2 regions of the Kluyvera sp. NPDC087067 genome follow, and region 1 is predicted to be linked to the other one. Evidence: predicted binding sites of a transcription regulator. Region 1 holds the regulator's gene; the other holds the start of a gene.
What was found. The regulator CRP, encoded in region 1, controls carbon source genes, mostly activating them, when cyclic AMP is high. The targets are predictions, from matches to a motif close to ATGTGANNNNNNTCACAT.

Region 1 (4,762 bases):
GAAATGTGGCTGGAAAAACGCATCCCCGCATGGCTTATGACGTGGTTAGGAGTGAAAGCATGATGATCCCCTGGCAGGACCTTGACCCCGAAACGCTGGATAGGTTGATTGAAAGCTTTGTCTTGCGCGAAGGCACTGATTATGGTGAATATGAGCGCTCACTTGCGCAAAAGGTCGCCGACGTAAAACATCAGTTACAAACAGGCGAAGCGGTGCTGGTGTGGTCTGAGCTTCACGAGACCGTCAACATCATGCCCCGTAACCAATTTCGCGGTTAACTATACTTATTGCAGGAAGCCGGACGGCTTTCTGTAGTCTGTTAAGGAGTTATTCGCATGTCTGCCAAACACCCAGTTATTGCCGTGACCGGCTCCAGCGGAGCGGGAACCACCACCACCAGCCTCGCATTTCGTAAAATCTTTGCTCAGCTCAACCTGCGTGCGGCAGAAGTTGAAGGCGACAGCTTTCACCGCTATACCCGTCCTGAAATGGATATGGCTATCCGTAAGGCCCGCGATGCCGGTCGGCATATCAGCTATTTCGGCCCGGATGCCAATGACTTTGGCCTGCTGGAACAAACCTTCCGCGATTACGGCGTGACCGGCAAAGGGCAATCACGAAAGTATCTGCACACCTACGACGAAGCCGTACCGTGGAATCAGGTGCCGGGAACATTTACCCCCTGGCAGCCGCTGCCCGAGCCGACGGATGTGCTGTTCTATGAAGGATTGCACGGCGGCGTGGTGACACCGCAGCATGACGTGGCACGCCATGTTGATCTGCTGGTTGGCGTGGTGCCGATTGTGAACCTCGAGTGGATCCAAAAGATGATCCGCGACACCAGCGAGCGCGGTCACTCCCGTGAGGCGGTGATGGATTCCGTGGTGCGCTCAATGGAGGACTACATCAACTTCATTACGCCGCAGTTCTCCCGCACCCATATCAACTTCCAGCGCGTCCCAACGGTCGATACCTCAAATCCCTTCGCCGCCAAAAGTATTCCCTCGCTCGATGAGAGCTTTGTGGTCATTCATTTCCGTAATCTTGATAACATCGATTACCCGTGGCTGCTGGCGATGCTGCAAGGGTCGTTTATTTCACATATGAATACGCTGGTGGTTCCCGGCGGCAAGCTAGGGCTGGCGATGGAGCTCATCATGATGCCGCTGGTGCAGCGATTGATGGAAGGAAGAAGCTAAACGGCGGTCCCGGCGGCGCTGCGCTTGGCCGGGCTACATTTCGTATGCAATCAGTAGGTCTGATAAGCATCGCGTCATCAGGCACAAGCACACAATTCGCCGGATGGCGGCTTCGCCTTATCCGGCCTACACCGTAAATACTGTGGATATTAGCAACTTGTAGGCCCGATAAGGCGAAGCCGCCATCGGGCAATTCCGAGCACAATACCGGATACAACAGTCGGTAGCCCGGACGAGGCATTTGCTCTGACCCCAGAGTCGTTATCCCTCGATCACTTCATAAGAGTGAGTGATATTCACCGCTTTTTCGAGCATCAGCGCAACCGAGCAGTATTTCTCAGCGGACAGTGAGACGGCACGAGCAACCGCAGCGTCTTTAAGATCTTTCCCCGTCACAATGAAGTGCAGGTTGATATGTGTGAACAGGCGCGGTGCCTCTTCACGGCGTTCAGAAGTCAGCTTCACTTCACAATCTGAGACGTCATTGCGGCCCTTTTGCAAAATGGAAACCACATCGATTGCGCTACAGCCACCGGCGGCCATTAAGACGACTTCCATTGGGCTTGGCGCTTTATCGCCCGAGTTGCCGTCCATCAAAATCTGGTGGCCTGAAGCAGACTCTCCGAGGAAGGTTAAGCCTTCAATCCATTTCACACGCGCTTGCATATTATTTAACTCCCAGGTTGCAATTTTCTTCTCAGATTACGCGTACATAACAATTCTCGCAATGGAAGGCGATCGCCGTCATGCTGAAGCGAGACACCAGGAGACACGCGCCTAAAGCTATGCTAAAACAGTCAGGATGCTACGGTAATACATAAACGTACTGCATGTATGCAGAGGACATCACATTACTGGCTGCGGCACGATTCGACAGCCGACTTCCCAGGTAACGGGAAGGATACTATTGCAACCAGTGGCTGCAATGTTTTTGCCGCTGGGAAGAGCTTATAACAGAGGATAACCGCGCATGGTGCTTGGCAAACCGCAAACAGACCCGACTCTCGAATGGTTCTTGTCTCATTGCCATATTCATAAGTACCCATCGAAGAGCACGCTGATTCACCAGGGTGAAAAAGCTGAAACGCTGTATTACATCGTCAAAGGCTCAGTGGCAGTACTCATCAAGGATGAAGAAGGTAAAGAGATGATTCTCTCTTACCTCAACCAGGGTGACTTTATCGGCGAATTGGGCCTGTTTGAAGAAGGCCAGGAACGCAGCGCGTGGGTACGGGCAAAAACCGCTTGTGAAGTTGCTGAAATCTCTTATAAAAAATTCCGCCAGCTGATTCAGGTAAACCCAGACATCCTGATGCGTTTGTCTTCGCAAATGGCACGTCGTCTGCAGATTACCTCCGAAAAAGTGGGCAACCTGGCATTCCTGGACGTGACCGGACGCATCGCCCAGACTCTGCTGAATCTGGCTAAACAGCCGGACGCCATGACTCACCCAGACGGTATGCAGATTAAAATCACCCGTCAGGAAATCGGTCAGATCGTCGGTTGTTCCCGCGAAACCGTGGGCCGTATTTTGAAAATGCTCGAAGATCAAAACCTGATCTCCGCTCACGGCAAAACTATTGTCGTCTACGGTACTCGCTGATCCAGCCAAAACGGCATAGTGCTCACGCAGTATGCCGTTTTTGTTTTCCCTCATGTGGCGCAGGCTGATTTACCACCCGGAAGTCAACTATGCACTGCGGCAAACGCTGGTGTTATGTTTGCCGGTCGCCATTGGCCTACTCTTCGGCCATCTTCAGCAAGGTCTGCTGTTCTCACTGGTTCCCGCGTGTTGCAACATCGCAGGTCTTGATACGCCCCATAAGCGTTTTTTCAAACGCCTGACTATCGGCGGCTGCCTGTTTGCCGGATGCAGCCTCGCCGTACAGCTATTGCTGGCGCATCACATTCCACTGCCGTTCATTCTGACCGGGCTGGCGCTGCTGCTGGGCGTAACGGCAGAGATCAGCGCCTTACACGGGCGATTGCTCCCCGCCTCGCTGATTGCGGCTATTTTCACCTTAAGCCTCGCCGGTAACATGCCTATCTGGCAGCCATTGCTGCTGTATGCGCTTGGCACGCTGTGGTATGGCTTATTCAACTGGTGGTGGTTCTGGATGTGGCGCGAACAGCCGCTGCGCGAATCGCTAAGCCTGCTCTATCGCCAGCTCGCCGAATACTGCGAAGCCAAATACAGCCTGCTGACTCAGCATACGGACCCCAGCACCGCGCTGCCGCCGTTGCTAAACCGTCAGCAAAAGGTGGTGGATCTCATTTCCCAATGCTATCAGCAACTTCATATGCTGGCGGCAAACCGACACAATGACTACAAGCGCCTGCTGCGCGCTTTTCAGGTAGGGCTAGATTTACAAGAACATATCTCGGTGAGTTTGCATCAGCCAGAAGAGGTGCAAAAACTGGTGGAACGCAGCCACGCGGAAGCAGTGATCCGCTGGAACGCGCAGACCGTCGCGGCACGGTTGCGCGTACTCGCGGATGATATTCTCTATCACCGTTACCCCAGCCGCTTCACGATGGAAAAACAGATTGGCGCGCTGGAAAAAATCGCCGCCCAGCATCCTGATAACCCGGTCGGCCAGTTCTGCGCCTGGCACTTTAGCCGAATCGCCAGAGTCCTGCGCGCCCAGCGTCCGCTCTACCCGCGCGACCTGATGGCGGATAAGGAACGCCGCCTGCCGCTGTTCCCGGCCATTAAAAGCTACCTGTCGCTAAAATCGCCCGCGCTACGCAACGCCGGGAGGCTAAGCGTGATGCTGAGTATCGCCAGCCTGATGGGCACGGCGCTGCATCTGCCAAAACCGTACTGGATCCTGATGACGGTGCTGCTGGTGACGCAAAACGGTTATGGCGCTACCCGCGTGCGAATTTTCCACCGTGCGGCGGGCACCCTGGCGGGCCTGGTGATCGCCGCCATCGCCCTGCACTTCCACGCGCCGCAGGGGCTCGCGCTTACCGGGATGCTGATTATCACGCTCGTCAGCTACCTGATTATTCGCCGCAGCTACGGTTGGGCCACCGTTGGCTTTACGGTCACCGCGGTATACACGCTGCAAATCCTCACGCTTAACGGCGAACAGTTTATTGTTGCCCGCTTTATCGACACCATCATCGGCTGCCTGATTGCGTTCGGCGGCATGCTCTGGTTATGGCCGCAGTGGCAAAGCGGTCAGCTACGGCAAAATGCCCAGGCGGCGCTGGAAGCCGATCAGGACGCCATTCGTCTGATCCTAAGCCCCGACCCGCAGGCGCCTAAGCTTGCTTATCAGCGCATGCGCGTCAACCAGGCGCACAATACGCTGTTTAACACCTTAAACCAGGCCATGCAGGAGCCGGGCTTTAACTCACGCTATTTGGAAGACATGAAGCTGTGGGTCACTCACAGTCAGTTTATCGTTGAGCACATCAACGCCATGACGACGCTTGCGCGCGAACACAACATGCTGACACCCGATTTAGCGCAACAGTATCTGGAGTCGTGCGAAATTGCCCTACAGCGCTGCCAGCAACGTCTGGAGTACGATGAAGCGGGAAGCGGCGGAGAG
Region 2 (4,762 bases), on a different contig from region 1:
CGACCAGGTGAAAAGCATGGGCGAGCTTGATAACTAAGTGATTTACGGCCCCGCACGCCACGGCGCGGGGCCAGCGTTTATAGCATTGCGCTATTAATTTTGACGATAATTTTACGCAGTGGTGCTCCCGCGCCGGAACTGCACATCGGTCGATGCAGTTCACCAGGAAAGATAATCGCTATCTCCTCAGGATGCAGATGAATTAACGTTTCACTGCCGATCTGTGTACAAAATCCAATATCATGCGCATCGTTAAACGCGCCGTCTGGAATGATCTCTAACCCCTTATTCCCTGCACCAATGATTTCCTCACCCGCCAGGACAATATGTATATCAATATATTGTTGATGATATTCCGGGCGCTGCTCAGCAAGCGGCTTGGTTTCCCCTTCCACCACATTAAAAAACAGGTTGTCGCCCTCGACAATATATTTACCCGGCGGCAGGGTATGCGGCTCCTGCGCAATAATAGCGCGCAGTGCTTGGCGAATAACAGCGGGATAGAAGGTGGTTTTCTCTGCTCGAGAGAGGGTATCGATAATCATGCCGGGACTTCCTGTGAAGGTGATTGGGCTAAAAGGGTTAACGCCCGACTGACGATGCTTGAAACATCGGTTGAGACGTCGAGTGGGGCAATATCCGGCTCGCTGGCGTCGGGTATTTCCAGAGCGGCAAATTGACTGCGCAGCAGCGCCTCCGGCATAAAGTGGCCTTTGCGTGCCTGCATACGCTGTAAAATACAGTCGTAATCCCCGGTTAACCACAAGAAGCGCAGGTGAGGATTGCCTTCGCGAAGCTGGTCACGATAGCGCTTTTTCAGCGCCGAACAGACCAGGACGCCAGACTCATTTTTCTGCCCGAGACTGAAGATGACATCGCTAATACGTTCCAGCCACGGCTGACGGTCACGGTCCTCTAGTGGCTGGCTGGCGGCCATCTTGATGATGTTTTGCCGAGGGTGCAGATCGTCGCCATCAATAAATTTCGCCCCTAACGCCTGCGACAGTGCGTGTCCGACGGTGGTTTTGCCGGTGCCGGAAACGCCCATTAAAATAATGCATTGCCCTGCCATAGGTGGCTCCTTTTTCACACCGCAACCAGCATGCCGCCATCAACAAACAGCAGATGCCCATTAACAAAATTAGAGGCTTTCGACGATAAGAAAACCGCCGCGCCAACCAGTTCTTCTGGATCCCCCCAGCGCGCTGCGGGAGTGCGTTTGCACAGCCAATCGGTAAAGGCTTTATCATCGACCAGCGCCTGGGTCATGGCCGTTTTGAAATAACCAGGGGCAATGCCGTTAACCTGAATATTGTGACGCGCCAGCTCTACGCACATGCCGCGGGTCAACATTTTGACCGCGCCTTTAGCTGCGGCATAAGGCGTAATGGTGTCGCGCCCCAGCTCGCTTTGCATTGAGCAAATATTGACAATTTTCCCGGCCTTGCGGGTCATCATCCGTTTGGCAACGGCCTGTGAGACGAGAAATACGGCAGTTTGGTTAACGGCAATCACATCGTTCCACTCTTTGACCGGGAACTCGGTGAAGGGGTGGCGGCGCTGAATACCGGCGTTATTAAACAGCACGTCGATAGCGCCAATGTTTTCTTCAATATGCGCAATGGCGGTTTCGACAGAATCCGGGTCGGTGACGTTAAAGACCGCAGTATGGGCGGTAGCGCCTTCATCGCGTAATTTCATCGCTGCCTGTTCTGCCCGCTCGGCGGAAATATCGTTAATGATAATTTCGGCACCGTATTGCGCCAGCCCCTGCGCCATCACGTAGCCGATACCCTGGCCGGAGCCGGTAATTAAAATGCGTTTGCCCTGTAAGCTAAATAAATTGTTCATCACTGTTTCCTGTATTACGACGGGAATTGGCCCTGAGAAGATGCTGTCTATCTCACGGTTTTTACGGCAGTGAAACTGTGATGAAGATCACCCTCGACCATGTTACAAAAAGGGGTTACAGCATGTGTGATCCTGACGGGCAAAAAGCACGGAAAACCGCGTCATACGCGGCTTAGCTACGAAGATGCTTCATTCTCTTTTCGGGCGTCAACAGGCATAATAGTGGGACAGGATTGCGGCAATCACGGGCAGGGTAATGAAAGCACAACGGATAACGTTAGATGATATCGCCACGCTGGCGGGCGTAACCAAAATGACCGTTAGCCGTTATTTACGCACGCCGGAAAAGGTGAAGCCAGAAACGGCGGAACGCATTGCTAGCGTTATTGCGGAAGTTGGTTATCAACCTGACGCCGATAATCCGGCCATCAGCAGTAATATCGCCCCGCGTATTGGCGTGTTAATTCCCTCCTTTAATAACCAGATTTTTGCCGATGTTCTGGCCGGAATTGAATCGGTCACCACTGCCCACGGTTATCAAACGCTGGTGGTCAATTATGATTACGACAGCCAGCGCGAAGAGGAGCAAATTGCCACCGTGCTGGCGCTGAACGTGAAAGCTCTGCTATTAACGGAATCCCTGCATACGCTACGGGCCGAGAAATACCTTAAAGCCGCGAAAATACCGGTAGCCGAAGTGATGGGGCTATCTGATAACGCTGGACGGATTAATGTTGGCTTTGATAACTATCGCGCCGGATTTGACATGACCACCATGTTATTGGCCAGCGGCAAAAAGCAGATTATCTATTTCGGTTCAATGTCAGATATTCGCGATGAGCAGCGCTATGCGGGTTATTGCACAGCGATGGAAGAGGCGGGGCTAACGGTCGGGCGCATTGCGCCAAACAAGGTTTCTTCGGTGTCGATCGGCACCGGTATGATGACATTAGCGCGGCAAATGTATAAAGAGATGGATGCCATTCTTTGCACCAATGATGACCTGGCGGTTGGCGTGTTACAGGAGTGCCTCGCTTCAGGTATTGCGGTACCGCAGGAAATAGCGATTGCTGGATTCCATGGGCTGGAGATTGGGCAAATTGTGAGCCCAAGACTGGCCAGCGTATTAACGCCACGTTTCGAAATGGGTAAAGTTGCCACCGAGATTTTAATCAAAAAAATAAAAGGCTTGCCGACCATCGAGAAGGTCGACCTCCATTATCGTCTGTCAATGGGCGAAACCATCTGATATCCCCCTTCGTCTTTTCTATGTTACGTGATTGTTGTCAGTTAACCCGCGGCAGCGCGGGCTTTTGCCTTCACGATCACGTCATCCGTAACACGGATTTCTAACACGATCCAGCGTGATGCAGATCGCAAAATGACAGCGTGAAAACCCGTTTGATAGGCGTAACGAATTTTCGAACTCTCAAACAGGTAAAACGATGAATACTGCAAACCCGAATACTGTGTTGTTAATTGCGCCGGTGGTTGACGGCCTGCTGGATAAACTCGCTACTGAATTTCAGGTTTATCGTCTGTACGAACAGGCCGATCCACTGGCATTTTTGCAGCAGGTTGGCGGCGAGGTGCAGGCGGTAGTCACCCGAGGCGATATTGGTGTAACGCGTGCGGTGCTGGGACAGTTGCCGAATCTGGGGCTGGTGGCGGTCTTTGGCGTGGGTACTGATGCCGTGGATCTCGACTATACCCGTGCGCATAACATTGCCGTGACCATCACCTCCGGCGTATTGACCAATGACGTGGCCGACTTAGCGATGGGGCTGCTGCTCAGCGGTGCGCGCCAGCTGTGTCAGGGGGATAAGTTTGTTCGTAACGGCCAATGGCTCAAGCAGACTCCCGCGCTGGCAACGCAGGTGAGCGGTAAACGTATCGGTATCTTCGGCATGGGCAATATCGGCCAGGCGATCGCCCGCCGCGCCAGCGGTTTCGATATGGAAATCCTCTACACCGACCGCAAAAAACTCAACCACGGAGATTATCAGTGGTGTGCTGACCTGCACACGCTTGCCCACGAAAGTGATTTTCTGGTAATTGCCGCTTCCGGCGGCGCGGCAAATCGTGGGTTGATTGATGCCAGCGTTTTTAATGTCATGCCGAAGCATGCATGGTTGATAAATATCGCGCGTGGCACGTTGGTTGACGAAAAAGCGTTGATTCATGCGTTACAAGGTGGCGTTATTGCCGGTGCCGCGCTGGATGTTTATGAGGACGAACCGAACGTGCCTGTGGAACTTATCGCCATGGATAATGTGGTATTGCAGCCTCACGTCGCCAGTGCGACTCATGAGACACGCCAGCGTATGAGCGAGGTGGTTTTTAATAATGTCGCCGCGTTCTTCGACCGCGCACCATTGCCCAATGCCATTGATTAAATCTCGATTTTTCTCGCTATTAACTAACGTAACCTTCCCTCGATAGAGAGTGTGAATTATGAATGAGAAAATACCTGGCACCCGCTGGTGGCGTATCATCGCGCCCGTTCTCATCGCGTGCATTATTTCGTTTATGGACAGAGTTAATATTAGCTTTGCGCTACCCGGCGGTATGGAGTCCGATCTGGGTATTACCAGCCAGATGGCCGGTGTCGCTAGCGGCATATTTTTTATTGGTTATTTATTTTTGCAAATACCTGGCGGGCGCATTGCCGTGAATGGCAGCGGTAAACGCTTTATTGCCTGGTCGCTAATGGCGTGGGCGGTGGTATCGATAGCCACCGGTTTTGTGACCCATGAATATCAACTGTTGGTGCTGCGTTTTATTCTCGGTATCTCAGAAGGTGGGATGTTGCCGGTGGTGCTGACCATGATAAGCAACTGGTTCCCGGAAAAAGAAATTGGCCGCGCCAATGCGTTTGTGATGATGTTCGCGCCGCTGGGCGGCATGTTAA

Region 2: idnO (gluconate 5-dehydrogenase) is a predicted target of CRP. The motif match lies at 1,927-1,944, and genes of this name have one in related genera.

Annotation. Positions count from the first base shown of each region.
Region 1 covers NZ_JBIUZS010000010.1:52,910-57,671, reverse strand. Annotated here, with positions in the region: gene ACIPDS_RS20020 (hydrolase) at 1-63, shown strand, start outside; gene ACIPDS_RS20015 (YheU family protein) at 60-278, shown strand; gene ACIPDS_RS20010 (phosphoribulokinase) at 336-1,199, shown strand; gene ACIPDS_RS20005 (OsmC family protein) at 1,461-1,865, opposite strand; gene crp (cAMP-activated global transcriptional regulator CRP) at 2,170-2,802, shown strand; gene ACIPDS_RS19995 (YccS/YhfK family putative transporter) at 2,855-4,762, shown strand, end outside.
Region 2 covers NZ_JBIUZS010000007.1:169,351-174,112, forward strand. Annotated here, with positions in the region: gene ACIPDS_RS17870 (YgdI/YgdR family lipoprotein) at 1-37, shown strand, start outside; gene ACIPDS_RS17875 (YhcH/YjgK/YiaL family protein) at 78-545, opposite strand; gene ACIPDS_RS17880 (gluconokinase) at 542-1,072, opposite strand; gene idnO (gluconate 5-dehydrogenase) at 1,087-1,851, opposite strand; gene ACIPDS_RS17890 (LacI family DNA-binding transcriptional regulator) at 2,108-3,100, shown strand; gene ACIPDS_RS17895 (2-hydroxyacid dehydrogenase) at 3,297-4,247, shown strand; gene ACIPDS_RS17900 (MFS transporter) at 4,306-4,762, shown strand, end outside.